DNA from 3 places in the Enterobacter cloacae complex sp. genome. Region 1 is predicted to be linked to each of the others. Evidence: predicted binding sites of a transcription regulator. Region 1 holds the regulator's gene; each other region holds the start of a gene.
The links. Region 1 encodes sigma-54, which starts transcription at its own class of promoters, with help from an activator protein. Its sites were predicted from a motif close to GTTGGCACANNTTTCGCTNT; they were not measured.
Positions count from the first base shown of each region.

Region 2: the regulator sigma-54 is predicted to act here: its motif matches at 4,276-4,295, upstream of glnA (glutamate--ammonia ligase).
Region 3: the regulator sigma-54 is predicted to act here: its motif matches at 2,999-3,018, upstream of DBR02_RS16890 (amino acid ABC transporter substrate-binding protein).

Region 1 covers NZ_LT991957.1:1,538,145-1,545,295, reverse strand. Annotated here, with positions in the region: gene mtgA (monofunctional biosynthetic peptidoglycan transglycosylase) at 1-719, shown strand, start outside; gene npr (PTS phosphocarrier protein NPr) at 759-1,031, opposite strand; gene rapZ (RNase adapter RapZ) at 1,028-1,882, opposite strand; gene ptsN (PTS IIA-like nitrogen regulatory protein PtsN) at 1,928-2,419, opposite strand; gene hpf (ribosome hibernation promoting factor) at 2,502-2,789, opposite strand; gene rpoN (RNA polymerase factor sigma-54) at 2,812-4,245, opposite strand; gene lptB (LPS export ABC transporter ATP-binding protein) at 4,293-5,018, opposite strand; gene lptA (lipopolysaccharide ABC transporter substrate-binding protein LptA) at 5,025-5,579, opposite strand; gene lptC (LPS export ABC transporter periplasmic protein LptC) at 5,548-6,123, opposite strand; gene kdsC (3-deoxy-manno-octulosonate-8-phosphatase KdsC) at 6,120-6,686, opposite strand; gene kdsD (arabinose-5-phosphate isomerase KdsD) at 6,701-7,151, opposite strand, start outside.
Region 2 covers NZ_LT991957.1:2,041,493-2,048,643, forward strand. Annotated here, with positions in the region: gene DBR02_RS10225 (MFS transporter) at 1-1,339, shown strand, start outside; gene ompL (porin OmpL) at 1,414-2,100, shown strand; gene typA (ribosome-dependent GTPase TypA) at 2,180-4,003, opposite strand; gene glnA (glutamate--ammonia ligase) at 4,381-5,790, shown strand; gene glnL (nitrogen regulation protein NR(II)) at 5,958-7,007, shown strand; gene glnG (nitrogen regulation protein NR(I)) at 7,019-7,151, shown strand, end outside.
Region 3 covers NZ_LT991957.1:3,426,155-3,433,305, reverse strand. Annotated here, with positions in the region: gene ybeY (rRNA maturation RNase YbeY) at 1-381, shown strand, start outside; gene corC (CNNM family magnesium/cobalt transport protein CorC) at 466-1,344, shown strand; gene lnt (apolipoprotein N-acyltransferase) at 1,350-2,888, shown strand; gene DBR02_RS16890 (amino acid ABC transporter substrate-binding protein) at 3,291-4,196, shown strand; gene gltJ (glutamate/aspartate ABC transporter permease GltJ) at 4,352-5,092, shown strand; gene gltK (glutamate/aspartate ABC transporter permease GltK) at 5,092-5,766, shown strand; gene DBR02_RS16875 (amino acid ABC transporter ATP-binding protein) at 5,766-6,491, shown strand; gene rihA (pyrimidine-specific ribonucleoside hydrolase RihA) at 6,612-7,151, shown strand, end outside.

The sequences.
Region 1 (7,151 bases):
GTAAATTATCCCCAGGCGGGTGGTTAAAACGGATCCTGCTGCGTATTGTGCTGGTCCTGGCCGTTTTCTGGGGCGGAGGCATTGCGCTGTTCAGCATCCTGCCCGTCCCGTTCTCCGCCGTGATGGCAGAGCGGCAGATTAGCGCCTGGCTCTCAGGTGATTTCGGCTACGTTGCCCACTCAGACTGGGTCGGCATGGATGACATTTCCCCGTGGATGGGGCTGGCGGTCATTGCGGCAGAAGATCAGAAATTCCCCGAACACTGGGGTTTTGACGTGGCGGCTATCGAGAAGGCGCTGGATCATAATGAGCGTCATGAAAACCGCGTGCGCGGCGCGTCGACGCTGTCTCAGCAGACGGTAAAAAATCTGTTCTTATGGGACGGTCGCAGCTGGGTGAGGAAAGGTCTGGAGGCCGGGCTGACGCTGGGCGTCGAGACGGTGTGGAGCAAAAAACGCATTCTGACCGTCTATCTGAATATCGCGGAGTTTGGTGACGGCGTGTTTGGCGTCGAAGCGGCATCGCAACGTTATTTCGGCAAGCACGCCAGCAGGCTGAGTATGTCCGAAGCGGCGCTGCTTGCCGCCGTGCTGCCGAACCCTCTGCGTTTCAAGGCCAGCGCGCCGTCAGGCTACGTGCGAAGCCGCCAGGCGTGGATCATGCGCCAGATGCGTCAGCTGGGTGGGGAAGGGTTTATGGAGCGAAATCATCTTATGTAGGGCGGGTAAGCGTTGCGCCACCCGCCGACGTAGCGAACGTTAGTCTTCGTCAAACCCGGCATTAAACAGGGCAATCACCGCGGCCAGCGCTTCTTCTTCCTGCGGGCCGGTCGCTTCGACTTCAATCTGGCGTCCTTTGGCAGAATCCAGCATCAGCAGCGCAATCACGCTGTTGGCTTCTGCCTCGGTTCCCTCGTCGTTGCGCAGCAGCACCTCAGCATCAAAACCCTGCATCAGTTCAAACAGCTTCATCGCCGGGCGCGCATGCATGCCCAGCTTGTTGGTGATTTCGACGGTCTGTTTTACGGTCATGTTTTACGTTTTTCCAGCGTGCGATGACGGGACTGAACGTTCTTCCCGCGTGAGCGGAAGTAATCGGCCAGCTGTTCGGCAATGTAGACCGAACGATGTTTACCGCCGGTACAGCCAATCGCCACCGTCAGGTAGCTGCGATTGTTTGTTTCCAGCATAGGTAACCATAGCTCAAGGTAGCTTCGCGTCTGGTAGATAAAATTATGTACTTCTGTGTGTCGGTCAAGGAACGCCGCCACGGGCTTATCCAGACCGGTCATCGGACGCAGTTTCGGATCCCAGTGTGGGTTCGGCAGGAAACGCACATCAAAAACGTAATCCGCATCGATAGGAATGCCGTGCTTAAAGCCGAAGGATTCAAACACCATCGTCAGTTCGCGCTCGCGCTTGCCGAGCAAGCGAGTACGCAGCATTTCCGCCAGTTCGTGGACGGACATTTCAGAGGTGTCGACAATCAGGTCGGCGCGGGAACGCAGCGGCTCAAGCAGATCGCTTTCTTTATCAATGGCGCTTTCCAGCGACAGATTTTTACTGGAGAGCGGATGCAAACGACGGGTATCGCTGTAGCGGCGGATCAGCGTGTTGCGGTCAGCGTCAAGGAACAAGAGCTGCGGTGAAAAACACTCCGGCAGATTGTTCATTGCCTGCTCGAAGATTTCCGGCGATTCCGGCATGTTGCGCACGTCAATACTGACGGCGGCAGAGATTTGCCGGTCCGCAAGCGTCCGCGCCAGATCGGGTAACAACACTACCGGCAGGTTATCTACACAGTAAAATCCCATGTCTTCCAGCGCGCGCAGGGCCACGGATTTCCCGGACCCCGAACGACCGCTGACGATCATCAGCACCATGTTCCGTTTCTCCTCAGGGCAGCCGTTCTGAAGGCCTTCTCCCGATTATGCCTCATCCTGATTGCCTTCTGCTTCAGTGATAATTTGATAAAGCTCTTCATCACTTTGGGCTGAGCGCAGTCGACGACAAATGGTTTTGTCCGCCAGACGTTTGGCCACCAGCGACAGCGTGTGCAGATGGGTTTTGGTCTGATCGGCAGGCACCAGCAGCGCAAAGAGCAGATCCACAGGCTGGTTATCGATGGCGTCAAAAGCGATAGGCGTTTCCAGTTGCACAAACACCCCCACGGCACGCAGCGTATCTTCTTCCAGCTTGCCATGCGGGATCGCAATGCCGTTGCCGATGCCGGTACTGCCCATTTTTTCACGGGTCAGAATGGCTTCAAACACGATCTGCGGCGGCAGACCCAGCTGTTTTGCGGCCAGTTCACTGATAATTTCCAGCGCACGTTTTTTGCTCTGGCAGTGAACGCCACTGCGGGTACAATCCTGGTTAAGGACATTGCTCAGTTGTAGAGCGGAATCGTTGTTTATCATAATTTCACCTAAGCGCTAACCGTACAAATGGCCTGTTGTGTCTCACAACAGGCCGTCCTGCACCCGTTAACTGCCCGGACAATTAGTGTTGTTTCAGTTTATCTTTATGTTTATTGAGCTGTCTCGCAAGCTTATCAATCAAGCCGTCGATAGCCGCGTACATGTCTTGCCCTTCCGCACTGGCATGGAGTTCCCCTCCGTTGACGTGCAGAGTCGCATCCGAGATATGCGTCACTTTCTCCACTTTCAACACAACATAGACCTGATTGATCCTTTCGAAATACTGCTCAAGTTTTGCGAACTTAGTGTTCACAAAATCGCGTAAGGCCTCAGTAATCTCGACGTTATGTCCGGTGATATTGAGCTGCATAGTGTCTTCCTTATCGGTTGTGTCAAACCAGTTGTTTACGCTGGTTAGACGGCGGAATGGATAAAGACTCTCGATACTTCGCAACAGTACGGCGTGCCACCATAATACCCTGATCGGACAGCATGGTGGTTAACTTACTGTCACTGAGTGGCTTCGCGGGGTTCTCCGCGGCGATCAACTTCTTCACCAGTGCGCGAATGGCCGTTGACGAGGCTTCGCCGCCGCCTTCAGTGTTCACGTGGCTGGAGAAGAAATACTTAAGCTCAAAAATACCGCGCGGACTGTGCAGGTACTTCTGCGTAGTCACGCGGGAAATGGTTGATTCATGCATCTCGACGGCCTGGGCGATGTCTGCCAGCACCATCGGTTTCATAAACTCTTCGCCCTGTTCAAAGAACGCCTGCTGCTGTTCGACAATACAGCGGCTGACGCGCAGCAGCGTGTCATTTCGGCTCTCCAGGCTCTTAATCAACCATCGTGCTTCCTGAAGGTTGCTGCGAATGTATTGATTATCGGCGTCGTTACGTGCGCTGGTGCACATGGAGGCATATTGCTGGTTGATTTGCAGGCGAGGAAGGCTGTCGGCGTTCAGTTCAACGACCCAGCGGCCGTTGTGCTTTCTCACCAGCACATCAGGAATGACATATTCCGGTTCGCTGGTCTGGATCGACTGTCCCGGACGCGGATCGAGTGACTGGATCAGATTCACCGCTTCCTTCAGCACCTCTTCTTTGAGACGCGTGACGCGCATCAGGGTGCGGAAATCGTGGTTCGCCAGCAGATCCAGATGATCGCTGATGATGAGCCGGGCTTCGTCAATCCACGGTGTCTCTTTGGCAAACTGCGAAAGCTGGATCAGCAGGCAGTCGCGCAGATCTCTCGCGGCGACGCCAATCGGGTCGAAACGCTGGACGCGCTTGAGGACGGCTTCGATCTCTTCCATCTCAATGTCGTCATCGCCGATGCTTTCCAGAATATCGTCCAGCGTCACGGTCAAATAGCCCGTGTCGTCAACGGCATCGACAATCGAGGTGGCAATCGCGCGATCGGTATCCGAGAAAGGCGTCAGCTCCACCTGCCACATCAGGTAGTCCTGAAGCGACTGGGTGGTTTCGCCCTGATAGACCGGCAGTTCGTCGTCCTGATAGTCCGCGCGCGTGCCGGAAGGCGTTCCTGCGGTGTAGATTTCATCCCAGCTGGCATCCAGCGGCAGCTCGTCCGGCATCTCTTTTTGTTCGAGCGCATCGGCGGTGTCGAGCGTTTCCGTGTCCTGCGTTTGCTGGGTATCTACCTCGTCATGAAGATCGGTTTGCTCCAGCAGCGGATTGCTGTCCAGCGCCTGCTGGAGCTCCTGCTGGAGTTCTAACGTGGACAACTGCAACAGACGGATGGCCTGTTGTAGCTGCGGCGTCATGGCCAGTTGCTGGCTGAGCCGTAATTGCAAACCTTGCTTCATGTTCAGCGCGTTTTTCTCCGGTTCGGCGTGACTTAACCTCTACCCTATCAGAGTCTGAAGTCTTCCCCAAGGTACACGCGCTTAACATGCTCATCTTCGAGGATTTGCTGCGGCGTACCGTGGGCAATCAGATGGCCCTGGCTCACAATGTAGGCGCGTTCACACACGGCCAGCGTTTCGCGTACGTTGTGGTCCGTGATCAGTACGCCAAGCCCGCTGTCGCGCAGATGCTCAATGATACGTTTGATATCGATAACCGAAATCGGGTCAACGCCCGCAAACGGCTCATCCAGCAGGATAAATTTCGGATTTGCTGCCAGCGCGCGCGCAATCTCAACGCGGCGGCGTTCACCGCCGGACAGCGCCTGACCGAGGCTGTCGCGAAGATGTTCAATATGAAACTCTTCCATCAGCTCGTTCGCGCGGTCGGTGCGCTGCTCGCTGGTCAGATCGTCACGGATCTGGAGCACGGCCATCAGGTTATCGAACACGCTTAAGCGGCGGAAGATAGACGCTTCCTGCGGCAGGTAGCCGATGCCACGACGCGCGCGGGCATGCAGCGGCAGCAGGCTGATGTCTTCATCATCAATGATGATGTTGCCAGCGTCACGCGGGACAATGCCCACCACCATGTAGAAGGTTGTGGTTTTACCCGCACCGTTAGGGCCAAGCAAGCCCACGATTTCGCCGGAGTTGACGGTCAGACTGACATCTTCGACGACGCGGCGGCCCTTGTACGCTTTCGCGAGGTTTTTTGCAGTTAATGTTGCCATAACGAATTAGTTACTCTTTTTCTGTGCCGGAGCCTGACCGTTGTTCTTGTCCTGCAACTGCGAAGGCACGAGCACGGTAGTGACGCGTTTACCTTTTTCGCTGGAGGCCTGCATTTTCTGCTCTTTCACCAGATAGGTGATCTTGTCGCCTTTGATGTTGCTGTCCAGCTGTTCCAGGTAAGCATTACCGGTCAGGATGACCAGATCCTTCGCCAGTTCGTAGTGCATATGCGAGGCATGGCCTTTTACCGGCTTGCCGTTGTCCTGCATCTGGTAGAACGTGGCCGGGTTGCCATAACCATCAATAATCTCTTTGCCCTGTTCGCCGCCCGGACGGGTAACGACCACTTTATCGGCATTGATTTTGATGGTGCCCTGGGTCACGACGACGTTGCCGGTAAAGGTAACAACGTTACCCTGCATATCCAGAGACTGCGTATCAGATTCGATATGAATCGGCTGCTCGGTGTCGCCAGTCACAGCAAGCGCGGGAAGACTGGCCGCCAGCAGCGCGCTGGCGATAACAACTTTAAGGCTGAGTTTGTTTGTTTTGAATTTCATAGGAGGTTCTAACCTTTTCAATCAGCTCGGCGTTTTTGCTGCGTAAGTTCCCGCGCATTCTTAAACCGCTGGAATTAAATGTTGTGCCATACAGGGTGACTAAATCCTGCGACGTGACATCCTGGGTGACCAGGTTGATCTGGGCGTTATCGGTCGTAATTTTGCGCAGTTGAGCGTCAGCGGTCAGGGCGTTGACCTCAACGTGACCATACAGATAAAGCATACGGTCATTTGTCAGTTTTGCCCGGTCAGACTTGATCGACCACGTCGGCACTTTGTCGGTATCAAAGGTGGTCAGCACCGGCTGGGTAAACCACGAAACACCGTCATCTGAAAAATATTCGACATGCTGAGCAATCAGGCGATAGTTCAGTGCGCCTTCCGGGCTATAGACCACGGTATCGCTGCGATCGCTTTTGTAGGTCGGGTCGCTCGTGTTGACCACTTCCGTTTGCGTATCATCGCGGTCGGCGAGGTTCACGCCAATCAGGATCAGGACGACAAGCGAAAGCAGAATGATAACCCAACGTCTGGTTTTACTCATATCGATTGCCCTTTCGCCTCATCAAGCTTGCCCTGCGCCAGCAGAAGCAGATCGCAGACTTCACGCACGGCACCGCGGCCACCGTGAATATGGGTAACGTAATCAGCACGCGGGATCAGCAGCGGGTGTGCGTCAGCCACGGCAATGCTCAGACCCACCTCCGCCATCACTGGCCAGTCGATCAAATCATCCCCGACGTACGCCACATTCTCTGGCGCAATGGCCAGTTTTTCCAGCAAATCCCGGAAGGCTACCATCTTATCAGACTGTCCCTGATAGAGATGCGTAATGCCCAGCGTTTCACACCGATCTTCTACCAGTTTAGCTTTCCGCCCGGTGATGATTGCAACGTCAATACCGGACGTGAGCGCACAGCGGATACCGTAACCGTCGCGAACGTTAAAGGCTTTCAGCTCTTCGCCGTTATTGCCCATATAAATCAGACCGTCGGAAAGCACGCCGTCTACATCGAGGATCAGCAGGCGGATAGTTTCCGCCTTTGCCATCATCTGGGCGCTCACCGGGCCATAACAGGTTGCAAGGGATGCACCCGCATTACTCATTGTCTTATCCTTCATTACACTACGCCTGCGCGCAGCAGATCATGCATATGTACCACACCCAGCAGTTGGTCGCCATCGGCAACCATCACTGAGGTGATATGACGGGACTGCATCAGGTTCAGCACATCGACCGCCAGCGTGCCCGGACGGACGCGGATCCCGCCTGGCGTCATCACATCCGCGATGCCCAGCGTTCGGACATCCACACCCATATCGAACACACGGCGCAGGTCACCGTCGGTGAAAATGCCCTGAATCTTCATCAGGTCGTCACAGATGACCGTCATGCCCAGGTTTTTGCGGGTGATTTCCAGCAACGCGTCGCGCAGAGAAGCCTCTTTGCTGACGTGCGGGATTTCATCCCCGGTGTGCATAATATCGTTAACCCGCAGTAGCAGTTTGCGCCCGAGCGCGCCGCCGGGGTGAGACAGGGCGAAATCTTCAGGCGTAAAACCGCGGGCTTCC
Region 2 (7,151 bases), 500 kb from region 1:
GATGTTGTGTATTGGCACGCTGTACCTGCTGAAGTTTTACACCGATGAACTGGGGATGCCCGCGTTCTACGGCGGCATTATTTTCCTGGTGGCAAAGTTTTTTACCGCCTTTACCGACATGCTTACCGGGGTGCTGCTGGATTCCCGGCGAAACATCGGCGCGCGGGGAAAATTCCGGCCATTCATTTTGTATGCCTCCGTGCCGGTGGCGCTGGTCGCGACGGCGCAGTTTATGGCCAACGACTTTAGCCTGACGGTCAAAACGGCTATCGCCACCGTGCTCTTCATGATGTTTGGGCTCTGCTACAGCCTGATGAACTGTGCCTACGGTGCGATGGTGCCAGCTATCACCAAAAACCCGAACGAGCGCGCGCAGCTTGCCGCGTGGCGTCAGGGCGGTGCAACGGTGGGGCTGTTGCTCTGCACCGTCGGCTTTATGCCCATTCAGGCGCTGTTCGTCAGCCAGCCTTCTCTCGGCTATCTGGTAGCCGCGCTGGTGTTCGTCACCGGCGGCCTGTTCTGCATGTGGTGGTGCTACAGCGGGGTGAAAGAGCGCTACGTGGAGCTTACGCCCGATCACCATAAGCCCGGCATTCTGAAATCGTTCTGTGCGATTTTCCGCAATCCGCCGCTGCTGGTGCTGTGCATCGCCAACCTCTGCACCCTCGCCGCGTTTAACATCAAGCTGGCGATTCAGGTCTATTACACCCAGTACGTGCTAAACGATCTGCATTTACTGTCGTGGATGGGCTTTTTCAGCATGGGCTGCATTCTGATTGGCGTGTTTCTGGTGCCCGGCGCGGTGAAGCGCTTTGGCAAGAAGCCGGTCTATCTGGGCGGGCTGGCGCTGTGGGCGGTGGGCGACGTGCTGAACTTCTTCTGGGGAACCAGCTCCCTGCTGTTCGTGCTCTTTTCCTGCATGGCCTTTTTCGGCACCGCGTTTGTGAACAGCCTGAACTGGGCGCTGGTGCCGGATACCGTTGATTACGGCGAGTGGAAAACCGGCATCCGCGCCGAGGGATCGGTTTATACCGGCTACACCTTCTCACGCAAAATCTCCGCCGCCCTCGCCGGCTTCCTGCCTGGCATCATGCTGACCCAGATCGGCTACGTTCCCCACGCCGTACAGAGCGCGGGCACGCTGCTGGGTTTGCGTCAGCTTATTTTCCTCTGGCCGTGCGGCCTGGCAATCGTCGCCGCCGTGACCATGGGGCTGTTTTATAAACTCAACGAAGCGCGCTTCGCCTTTATCATCGAGGAGATTGGAAAACGGAAAAAACAGTCAGCGAATACCCCTGAGATAACATCCAACAATAAAGCGTCAGCAGTCACTTTATAACAATAAATTCGGCCCGTATTTCCTTCCTGTTCATCAGGAGGGAGGCCTTTCTGTACCTGATACATGGACAAATTATGAAAAGAATCATCACTGTACTGATCGTGTCGTCTGTGTCCTGCCCGGTATTCGCCGGGGCCTATGTTGAAACCCGTGAAGCCTACAATACGGCCTCTGAGCTGCACGAAGTGATCCTGCGTGCCGGCTATAACTTCGATATGGGCGCGGGGCTGATGTTCACCAACGCCTACAACGTGGGGAGATGGGATGAGCTCAAGCACAGCTATAACGAAATAGAGGGGTGGTATCCGCTCTTTAAACCGACGGATAAACTCACCTTTCAGCCCGGCGGGTTGATCAACGACAGCAGCGCCGGTTCGGGTGGCGCGGTGTATTTAGATACCAACTATAAATTCACGGACGGGTTTAATCTGACGTTCCGCTATCGCTATAACCGTAACAATTACGATACGCCGGACTATAACGGGCAGATGGATAAGAACGACACGCACGAATTCGCCAACTACTGGAATTTCAAAGTGACGGATGCGTTTTTCTACACCTTTGAGCCGCACTTTTTCCAGCGGATAAATGATTACCACAGCAAAAATGGCAAAGACCATCACTGGGAAATAACCAACAAGTTCAGCTATAAGATCGACAGAAACTGGCTGCCGTACCTCGAACTTCAGTGGCTGGACCGATGGAATGATTACAACCGCGAGCAGTACCGGATTCGGTTAGGGTTGCGGTATTCGTTCTAATAAAAAAGCCGCTGATCGCTCAGCGGCTTTTTCGTTGCCGGGTGGCGCTTGCGCTTACCCGGCCTACGGCATAACCGAATTACTCTTCTTTCGCACCGCGCATAGCACGTTTACGATCGTTCTCGGTCAGGTGACGTTTACGGATACGAATTGACTGCGGCGTCACTTCGACCAGTTCGTCATCATCGATGAATTCCAGAGCCTGCTCCAGGGTCATCTTGATCGGTGGAACCAGAACCGTTGCTTCGTCAGTACCGGACGCACGCATGTTGGTCAGTTTCTTACCGGTCAGGCAGTTTACCGTCAGGTCGTTAGAACGGCTGTGAATACCGATGATCTGGCCTTCGTAAACTTCAGCACCGTGACCCAGGAACAGCTTACCGCGATCCTGCAAACCGAACAGCGCAAACGCAACCGCTTTACCCTGACCGTTGGAGATCAGCACGCCGTTGTTACGCTGGCCCACTTCGCCCGGACGCACGTCGTCGTAGTGGCTGAAGGTGGAGTACAGCAGACCCGTACCGGAGGTCATGGTCATGAACTCAGAACGGAAGCCGATCAGGCCACGGCTTGGGATCACGTAGTCGAGACGTACGCGGCCTTTGCCATCTGGATTCATGTTTTTCAGGTCGCCTTTGCGCTCGCCCAGCGCCTGCATCACAGAACCCTGGTGCTGCTCTTCAACGTCCAGCGTTACGTTTTCGAACGGCTCTTGTTTACGGCCATCGATTTCGCGGAAGATAACTTTCGGACGGGAAACCGCCATCTCGAAACCTTCACGACGCATGTTTTCAATCAGAACGGACAGGTGCAGCTCACCACGACCGGAAACGCGGAATGCATCAGCGTCTTCGGTTTCTTCAACGCGCAGCGCAACGTTATGCACCAGCTCTTTGTTCAGGCGGTCAAGGATCTGACGAGAGGTAACGAACTTACCTTCTTTACCACAGAACGGAGAGGTGTTGACGTTGAAGAACATAGATACGGTTGGTTCATCAACGGACAGGGCTGGCAGCGCTTCAACATTCTGCGGATCGCAGATGGTGTCGGAGATGTTCAGCTCACCCAGACCGGTGATGGCGATGATGTCGCCCGCTTCAGCGATGTCGCTCTCGATACGCTCAAGACCCAGGTGAGTCAGGACTTTACCGACTTTACCGTTACGGGTTTTGCCTTCGCTATCGATGATAGTGACCTGCTGGTTAGGCTTCACTTTACCGCGCTTGATACGACCAATGCCGATTACGCCAACGTAGTTGTTGTAGTCGAGCTGGGAGATCTGCATTTGCAGGGTGCCTTCCAGGTCAACGTTTGGCGCAGGAACGCGGTCAACAATCGTCTGGTACAGCGGAGTCATGTCTTCAGCCATGGCTTCGTGATCCAGACCCGCGATACCGTTCAGCGCAGAGGCGTAAACGATAGGGAAGTCCAGCTGCTCGTCGGTCGCGTCGAGGTTAACGAACAGGTCGAATACCTGGTCAACAACCCAGTCAGGACGCGCGCCAGGACGGTCAACCTTGTTGATCACAACGATAGGTTTCAGGCCGTGGGCAAATGCTTTTTTGGTCACGAAGCGCGTTTGCGGCATAGGGCCATCAAATGCGTCAACCACCAGCAGCACGGAATCCACCATGGACATCACGCGCTCAACTTCACCACCGAAGTCGGCGTGCCCTGGGGTATCAACGATGTTGATACGGTAGTCATTCCATTTGATAGCGGTGTTTTTGGCGAGGATGGTAATCCCACGCTCTTTCTCCAAATCGTTGGAGTCCATCACACGCTCTTGAGTTTCGGCACGAGCATCAAACGTACCAGACTGCTGTAGCAGCTTATCAACCAGGGTAGTTTTACCATGGTCGACGTGCGCGATGATGGCGATATTACGCAATTTTTCGATCACAACTTTGCCTCAGGCATTTAGAAATAGCGCGTTATTGTACACGGATTAATCGCACTACAAAACAGGATCACAAACATCCCCCGCAAACAAGTATTGCAGAGATGCTTTGTGATCGCTTTCACGGAGCGGTAAAAGGGCACTTTAACGTAAACTGCACCAATATGGTGCTCAATGTTCACATTGAAGCACTATAATGGTGCAACGAATCCAATGTGGTGCAGCCCTTCTGCACTATGGTGCGCATGATAACGCCTTTTGGGGGTGTTTTAAAAGTTGGCACAGATTTCGCTTTACAGAAATACAGTAAAAATATGGCAGCCCAGCCGATTTGAAGACCTCGTTACCACGACGACAATGACCAATCTGGAGAGTTAAGTATGTCCGCTGAACACGTTTTGACGATGCTGAACGAACATGAAGTGAAGTTTGTTGATCTGCGCTTCACCGATACCAAAGGTAAAGAACAGCACGTCACGATCCCTGCTCATCAGGTGAACGCCGAATTCTTTGAAGAAGGCAAAATGTTTGACGGCTCCTCCATTGGCGGCTGGAAAGGCATCAACGAATCCGACATGGTTCTGATGCCAGATGCAACCACTGCGCTCATTGACCCGTTCTACGAAGAACCTACGCTGATCATCCGCTGCGATATCCTGGAACCCGGCACGCTGCAAGGCTATGACCGTGACCCACGCTCCATCGCAAAACGCGCTGAAGAGTACCTGCGCTCTACCGGCATCGCAGACACCGTTCTGTTCGGGCCAGAGCCAGAGTTCTTCCTGTTCGACGACATCCGTTTCGGTGCTTCCATTTCTGGCTCCCACGTGGCTATCGATGACATCGAAGGCGCATGGAACTCTTCCACCAAATACGAAGGCGGTAACAAAGGTCACCGTCCTGGCGTGAAAGGCGGTTACTTCCCGGTTCCTCCGGTCGATTCTTCACAGGACATCCGTTCTACCATGTGTCTGATCATGGAAGAGATGGGCCTGGTTGTTGAAGCGCACCACCACGAAGTGGCGACGGCTGGCCAGAACGAAATCGCTACCCGCTTCAACACCATGACCAAAAAAGCGGATGAGATTCAGATCTACAAATACGTTGTGCACAACGTTGCGCACCGTTTCGGTAAAACCGCGACCTTCATGCCAAAACCAATGTTCGGCGATAACGGTTCCGGTATGCACTGCCACATGTCCCTGTCCAAGAACGGCACCAACCTGTTCTCTGGCGACAAGTACGCGGGTCTGTCTGAGCAGGCGCTGCACTACATCGGCGGTGTTATCAAGCACGCTAAAGCGATCAACGCCCTGGCGAACCCGACCACCAACTCCTACAAGCGTCTGGTCCCAGGCTACGAAGCACCGGTGATGCTGGCTTACTCTGCCCGTAACCGTTCTGCGTCTATCCGTATCCCTGTGGTGGCGTCTCCGAAAGCGCGTCGTATCGAAGTGCGCTTCCCGGACCCGGCGGCTAACCCATACCTGTGCTTCGCAGCACTGCTGATGGCCGGTCTGGACGGTATCAAGAACAAGATCCACCCAGGCGAAGCAATGGACAAAAACCTGTACGACCTGCCGCCAGAAGAAGCGAAAGAGATCCCACAGGTTGCCGGCTCTCTGGAAGAAGCCCTGCAAGCGCTGGACGCAGACCGCGAGTTCCTGACCGCTGGCGGCGTGTTCACCGATGAAGCGATCGACGCTTACATCGCGCTGCGTACCGAAGAAAACGACCGCGTTCGCATGACGCCGCACCCGGTTGAGTTCGAGCTGTACTACAGCGTTTAATTGATTTGTTTTGCCCGGCGCTTTCGCGTCGGGAGTAGTTGCCGTGGAAACTTTAGCCCATCTTCGGATGGGCTTTTTTCTCCACCAACAACCTGATCTCACGCGCTTTTTACCTTTAAAACGCTATACTGCACTAAAATAGTGCAACTACTCCAGGAGACTGCTGAATGGCAACTGGCACGCTGCCCGATGCTGGGCAGATCCTCAATTCTTTGATTAACAGTATTTTGCTGGTCGACGACGAGCTGGCGGTGCATTACGCCAACCCGGCGGCGCAGCAGTTGCTCGCCCAAAGCGCCCGTAAGCTGTTTGGCACGCCGCTGCCGGAACTGCTGAGCTATTTCTCGCTGAATATTGGCCTGATGCAGGAGAGTTTGCAGGCGGGCCAGGGCTTCACCGATAACGAAGTGACGCTGGTAATTGACGGACGCTCGCATATTTTGTCCCTCACCGCCCAGCGCCTGCCGGATGGCATGATTCTGCTGGAAATGGCGCCGATGGATAACCAGCGTCGTCTCAGCCAGGAGCAGCTTCAGCATGCGCAGCAGATTGCGGCGCGCGACCTGGTGCGCGGGCTGGCTCATGAGATTAAAAACCCGCTGGGCGGCTTACGCGGTGCGGCACAGCTCCTGACCAAAGCGCTGCCTGACCCTGCCCTGGCGGAGTATACCAACGTCATTATTGAGCAGGCGGACCGTCTGCGTAATCTGGTCGATCGTCTGCTCGGGCCACAGCAGCCGGGGATGCACGTTTCAGAAAGCATTCACAAAGTTGCGGAGCGAGTGGTGAAACTCGTCTCTATGGAGCTGCCGGATAACGTCACGCTGGTGCGTGATTACGACCCAAGCCTGCCGGAGCTGGCGCACGATCCGGACCAGATTGAACAGGTGCTGTTGAACATTGTGCGTAACGCGTTGCAGGCGCTGGGCCCGGAGGGTGGCGAAATTATTCTGCGTACCCGCACCGCGTTCCAGCTGACGCTGCACGGCGTGCGTTATCGTCTGGCGGCACGTATTGATGTGGAAGATAACGGGCCGGGGATCCCGCCGCATCTCCAGGACACCCTGTTCTACCCGATGGTCAGCGGTCGCGAAGGTGGCACCGGGCTGGGGTTATCCATAGCCCGTAATTTGATTGACCAACACTCCGGCAAAATTGAATTTACCAGTTGGCCGGGACATACCGAGTTTTCGGTTTTCCTGCCGATTAAAAAATAAAGGTGACGTTTATGCAACGAGGGATAGTCTGGGTAGTCGATGACGATAGCTCCATCCGTTGGGTGCTTGAACGCGCGCTCACGGGAGCGGGATTAAGCTGCACGACGTTTGAGAGCGGCAGCGAGGTGCTCGATGCGCTTACCA
Region 3 (7,151 bases), 1.9 Mb from region 1:
GCCGTTATCCCTCAGTTTCAGGAAGAATCAGAAGTCACGATTCGTCTGGTGGATGAAGCGGACAGCCATGAGCTCAACCTGACCTACCGCGGGAAAGATAAGCCGACTAACGTGCTCTCTTTCCCGTTCGAAGCGCCTCCGGGTATTGAGATGCCGCTGCTGGGCGATCTGATTATCTGCCGTCAGGTGGTTGAGCAGGAAGCCAAAGAGCAGCAAAAGCCGCTGGAAGCACACTGGGCACACATGGTGGTGCACGGTAGCCTGCATCTTCTGGGTTACGACCATATTGAAGATGACGAAGCGGAAGAGATGGAATCCCTCGAGACAGAGATAATGCTTGCTCTGGGCTATGAGGATCCGTACATTGCCGAGAAAGAATAGTCAGTCACTGACTACCATTCCGCCGCGCAGGGACATAGCGCGGCGGTTAACGTTGAACTAACAAGAGAACCCTTAACAAACGCCATGAGCGACGACAATTCACACAGTAGCGACACGACAACCACAAAAAAGGGATTTTTCTCCCTCATTCTGAACCAGCTTTTCCACGGCGAGCCCAAAAACCGTGATGAACTGCTGGAGCTGATTCGTGATTCCGGGCAAAACGATCTTATCGATGAAGATACGCGCGAAATGCTCGAAGGGGTGATGGACATCGCCGACCAGCGCGTCCGCGACATCATGATCCCCCGCTCGCAGATGATTACCCTGAAACGCAACCAGACGCTGGACGAGTGCCTCGATGTGATTATCGAATCGGCTCACTCGCGCTTCCCGGTCATCAGCGAAGATAAAGATCACATCGAAGGGATTTTGATGGCGAAAGATCTGCTGCCGTTTATGCGCAGCGATGCCGAAGCCTTCAGTATGGAAAAAGTGTTACGTCCGGCCGTCGTTGTGCCGGAAAGTAAACGTGTGGATCGGATGCTGAAGGAGTTTCGCTCCCAGCGCTACCACATGGCGATTGTTATTGATGAATTTGGCGGCGTTTCCGGTCTGGTTACAATCGAGGACATCCTTGAGCTGATCGTGGGCGAAATTGAAGATGAGTATGACGAAGAAGAGGATATCGACTTCCGTCAGCTGAGCCGCCACACCTGGACCGTGCGCGCGCTGGCCTCCATTGAAGACTTCAACGACACCTTCGGCACCAGCTTCAGCGATGAAGAAGTGGACACCATTGGCGGTCTGGTGATGCAGGCCTTCGGCCATCTTCCGGCCCGCGGTGAAACCGTTGACATCGATGGTTACCAGTTCAAGGTCGCAATGGCTGACAGCCGACGTATTATTCAGGTTCACGTCAGAATGCCGGACGACTCACCGGTGCCAAAACTGGAAGATTAATGTAAATGGCATTTGCCCCATTATTAGAACGCCAGCGCGTCCGTTTGCTGCTGGCGCTGTTACTCGGAGCCAGCGGTACGCTGGCTTTTTCTCCTTACGATATCTGGCCTGCCGCTCTTCTCTCCCTGATGGGGCTACAGGGTCTTACCCTGAACCGTCGCCCGGTACAGGCCGCGGCCATCGGCTACTTCTGGGGGCTGGGGCTGTTCGGCTCTGGCATCAACTGGGTCTACGTCAGTATCGCGCAATTTGGCGGAATGCCGGGGCCGGTTAACGTCTTCCTGGTTGTGCTGCTCGCCGCGTATCTGTCGCTCTACACCGGCCTGTTCGCGGGTGTCCTTTCTCGTCTTTGGCCTAAAACCAGCTGGCTGCGCGTGGCGATAGCGGCTCCCGTTGTCTGGCAAATCACCGAATTTCTGCGCGGCTGGGTACTGACCGGCTTTCCGTGGTTGCAGTTCGGCTATAGCCAGATAGACGGCCCGCTGAAAGGTCTGGCTCCCGTCATGGGCGTGGAGGCGATCAACTTCCTGTTAATGGCGGTCAGCGGCCTGCTGGTGCTGGCCCTGGTGACGCGTAACGGGAAGCCGCTGGTTGTCGCGCTGATCCTGTTTGCCCTGCCCTTCCCGCTGCGCTATATCCAGTGGTACACGCTGGAGCCCGCGCGCGCCACGCAGGTTTCTCTGGTGCAGGGCGATATCCCGCAGTCACTGAAATGGGATGAGAATCAGCTGCTGAACACGCTGAAAATCTACGCCAACGCCACCGAAGAGGTGATGGGCAAATCACAGCTCATCATCTGGCCTGAGTCTGCGATCCCGGACCTGGAGATCAATCAGCAACCCTTCCTGAAGATGATGGACGATTTGCTGCGCGCCCGCGGCAGTACGCTGATTACCGGCATTGTGGATGCGCGTCTGAACCAGCAGAACCGCTATGACACCTACAACGCGATCATTACGCTCGGTAAGGACAGCGAATACAGCTATACCTCCACCAATCGCTACAACAAAAATCACCTTGTACCGTTTGGCGAGTTTGTTCCGCTGGAGTCGATTCTGCGCCCGCTGGCGCCGTTCTTCGATTTGCCGATGTCCTCGTTCAGCCGCGGCCCGTACGTTCAGCCGCAGCTTCACGCGCACGGTTTTGCCCTGACGGCCGCCATTTGCTACGAGATTATCCTCGGCGAGCAGGTGCGCGATAACTTCCGCCCGGACACCGACTATCTGCTGACCATTTCAAACGACGCCTGGTTCGGTAAATCGATTGGCCCGTGGCAGCACTTCCAGATGGCGCGAATGCGTTCTCTGGAGCTGGCGCGTCCGCTGCTGCGTAGCACCAATAACGGCATCACCGCCGTGATTGGCCCGCAGGGCGAAATCCAGGCCATTATCCCGCAGTTCACCCGTGAAGTGCTGACAACCAAAGTCACGCCAGCCTCGGGCCTGACGCCGTACGCCCGCACCGGCAACTGGCCGCTGTGGATCCTGACCGCGCTGTTCGGCTTTGGCGCCGTACTGATGAGCCTGCGTCAGCGTCGTAAATAATCTTGCCTTCTGATGCCGGGTGGCGCTGACGCTTACCCGGCCACCATTTTTACTCCCGCAGGTCGGGTAAGGCGTCGCCGCTACCCGACAATTTCCTCCCAACCTTCAATTCTGGCACGCCTGTTGCTTTATTTCTTCACGCAAACGCTGTCTGGCTTAACGTGCAACCCTGTCGCACCAGCATCGATCGCCGGTGGCACCGAAACGGTGCAACGGGAGATTATTGCCTCGGAATGGTGCGGCGCGCTTCGCAAAAATAAACAATAACGCAGCAAAATCTTTACATTAAGCCAGACTAAATGTTAACAAGCTTGCATAACACTGCACTCGCATTGCGCGAGATATAACAACATCACAATGGGTATCTATGCGTCACTGGCGCTGATAAGAAAGGAGTTGGGTATGCAATTACGTAAACTGGCCACAGCAATGCTGGTTATGGGAATGTCTGCGGGCGTCGTCCACGCTGAAGACGCTCCGGCAGCAGGAAGCACTCTCGACAAGATTGCCAAAAACGGCGTGATCGTGGTCGGCCACCGTGAATCTTCTGTCCCGTTCTCTTACTACGACAACACGCAAAAAGTCGTGGGCTATTCACAGGATTACTCCAACGCCATCGTTGAAGCCGTGAAGAAAAAGCTGAACAAACCTGACCTGCAAGTGAAGCTGATCCCCATCACTTCACAGAACCGTATCCCTCTGCTGCAAAACGGCACGTTTGATTTTGAGTGTGGCTCGACCACCAACAACCTTGAACGTCAGAAACAGGCTGCTTTCTCCGATACCATCTTCGTTGTGGGCACTCGCCTGCTGACGAAAAAAGGCGGCGATATCAAAGACTTTGCTGACCTGAAAGGCAAAGCGGTTGTCGTGACCTCCGGTACCACATCCGAAGTATTGCTGCACAAGCTGAACGACGAGAAGAAAATGGACATGCGCATCATCAGCGCGAAAGACCACGGCGACTCCTTCCGTACCCTCGAAAGCGGTCGTGCTGTCGCGTTTATGATGGATGACGCCCTGCTGGCTGGCGAACGCGCGAAGGCGAAGAAACCAGACAACTGGGAAATCGTCGGAACCGCGCAGTCGAAAGAAGCTTACGGCTGTATGCTCCGTAAAGGCGATGAAGACTTCAAAAAGCTGATCGATGACACCATCGCTCAGGCGCAAACCTCTGGCGAAGCGGCAAAATGGTTCGACAAGTGGTTTAAGAACCCTATTCCACCAAAAAACCTGAACATGAACTTTGAACTGTCTGACGACATGAAAGCGCTGTTCAAATCACCAAACGACAAAGCTCTTAACTAATTAGAACGACAGGGGCGGGATCTCCTGCCCTCTCGATTGTCGGGAAGCATGGACAGACTATACGTTGAGTGGTCGTTCCCCACTCAGCGCAAAAATTGAGCTTCTCACCAATCTTCGAGGGTAGCGCTGCTACCCTCTTTTTTCTGGAGTTTACTATGTCAATTGACTGGAACTGGGGCATCTTTCTGCAACAAGCCCCGTTCGGCAACACCACCTATCTCGGCTGGCTGTGGAGCGGCTTTCAGGTTACCGTTGCGCTATCGATAACGGCGTGGATTATCGCGTTTCTTGTCGGTTCGCTGTTCGGTATTCTGCGTACCGTCCCTAACCGTTTTCTCTCTTCAATTGGCACGCTCTATGTGGAACTGTTCCGTAACGTTCCGCTGATCGTGCAGTTCTTTACCTGGTATCTGGTGATCCCGGAACTGCTGCCGGAAGATCTCGGCATGTGGTTCAAGGCAGAACTGGATCCTAACGTACAGTTCTTTGTCTCTTCCATGCTGTGTCTGGGGCTGTTCACCGCTGCGCGCGTCTGCGAGCAGGTGCGTGCCGCCATACAGTCACTGCCGCGCGGGCAAAAGAATGCGGCACTGGCGATGGGCCTGACCCTGCCACAGGCCTACCGTTACGTCCTGTTGCCTAACGCTTACCGCGTCATCGTTCCGCCAATGACCTCCGAAATGATGAACCTGGTGAAAAACTCGGCCATCGCCTCAACCATTGGCCTGGTCGATATGGCGGCGCAGGCGGGTAAGCTGCTGGATTACTCCGCTCACGCGTGGGAATCCTTCACGGCGATCACGCTCGCGTATGTTCTGATTAACGCTTTCATCATGCTGGTGATGAACCTGGTTGAACGCAAAGTACGCCTGCCGGGCAATCTGGGGGGCAAATAATGTACGAATTTGACTGGAGTTCCATTGTTCCCTCCATGCCCTATCTGCTGGATGGACTGGCAATTACCTTAAAGATCACCGTTATCGCTATTATTGTCGGTATTGTCTGGGGCACCCTGCTGGCGGTGATGCGCCTGTCGAGCTTTAAGCCGCTCGCCTGGTTCGCCACGGCTTACGTTAACGTGTTCCGCTCCATCCCGCTGGTCATGGTGCTGCTGTGGTTTTACCTGATTGTTCCCGGCTTCTTACAGAATGTGCTGGGTCTGTCGCCGAAAACCGATATCCGCCTGATCTCTGCCATGGTGGCGTTTTCCATGTTTGAAGCCGCCTACTACTCCGAGATCATCCGCGCCGGTATTCAGAGTATCTCGCGCGGGCAGTCCAGCGCTGCGCTGGCGCTCGGTATGACGCACTGGCAGTCCATGAAGCTGATTATTCTGCCGCAGGCGTTTCGCGCCATGGTTCCGCTGCTGCTGACGCAAGGCATCGTCCTGTTCCAGGATACCTCCCTGGTCTACGTGCTGAGCCTGGCAGACTTCTTCCGTACCGCCTCCACCATTGGCGAACGTGACGGAACGCAGGTTGAGATGATCCTCTTCGCGGGCGGGGTCTATTTTGTGATTAGTTTAAGCGCATCGCTGTTGGTCAGCTGGCTGAAGAAAAGGACCGTATAATGATTTCCCTGAAAAATGTTTCTAAATGGTATGGGCACTTTCAGGTGCTGACCGACTGCTCAACAGAAGTGAAAAAAGGCGATGTGGTGGTGGTCTGCGGCCCGTCCGGTTCCGGTAAGTCTACGCTTATCAAAACCGTTAATGGTCTGGAACCTGTCCAGCAGGGTGAAATTGTCGTTAACGGCACCAAAGTGAACGACCGTAAAACCAACCTTGCCCAGCTTCGCTCCCACGTGGGCATGGTGTTCCAGCATTTTGAGCTGTTCCCGCACCTGTCGATCATTGAGAACCTGACGCTTGCACAGGTGAAAGTGCTGAAGCGCGATAAAAAAGCGGCGCGCGAAAAGGGGCTGAAGTTACTGGAACGCGTCGGGCTCTCTGCGCATGCGGATAAGTTTCCGGCACAGCTTTCGGGCGGCCAGCAGCAGCGCGTGGCAATTGCGCGGGCGCTGTGTATGGATCCGGTGGCGATGCTGTTCGATGAACCGACTTCTGCACTCGATCCTGAAATGATCAACGAAGTGCTGGACGTGATGGTGGAGCTGGCGCACGAAGGGATGACCATGATGGTGGTGACGCACGAAATGGGCTTCGCCCGTAAAGTGGCCAACCGCGTGATCTTCATGGATGAAGGGAAAATCGTTGAAGACTCGCCGAAAGAAGAGTTCTTCGCGAATCCGAAATCCGAACGCGCTAAAGACTTCCTCGCTAAAATCCTGCATTAATCTTTTCAGTGCGCAATCTGCGGATTGCGCACTGCTTCACGCTTTAGATCTCTTTTTCTATTCGGCGTCACATCGCAGCGTTAACCTTGTCACAAAATAATGCTAAGAATGGAGAACGCTATGGCACACCCTATAATTCTCGACTGCGATCCGGGTCATGATGACGCGATCGCGCTCGTCCTCGCGCTTGCCTCCCCTGAACTGGACGTCAAAGCTGTCACCTCCTCCGCCGGGAACCAGACACCGGATAAAACCTTGCGAAACGTGTTGCGCATGCTGACGCTGCTGAAACGCACCGATATTCCGGTCGCAGGCGGCGCCATTAAGCCGCTGATGCGCGAACTGATCATTGCGGACAACGTTCACGGTGAAAGCGGGCTGGATGGCCCGGCGCTGCCGGAGCCAGGTTTCGCACCGCAAGACTGCACTGCCGTCGAGCTAATGGCGAAGATACTGCGTGAAAGCGCAGAGCCCGTGACGCTGGTGGCTACCGGTCCGCAGACCAACGTTGCGCTTCTGCTGAACAGCCATCCTGAACTGCAAAGCAACATCGCCCGTATCGTTATCATGGGCGGGTCAATGGGGCTGGGAAACTGGACGCCTGCGGCCGAATTCAACATCTTTGTTGACCCGGAAGCGGCGGAGATCGTCTTCCAGTCG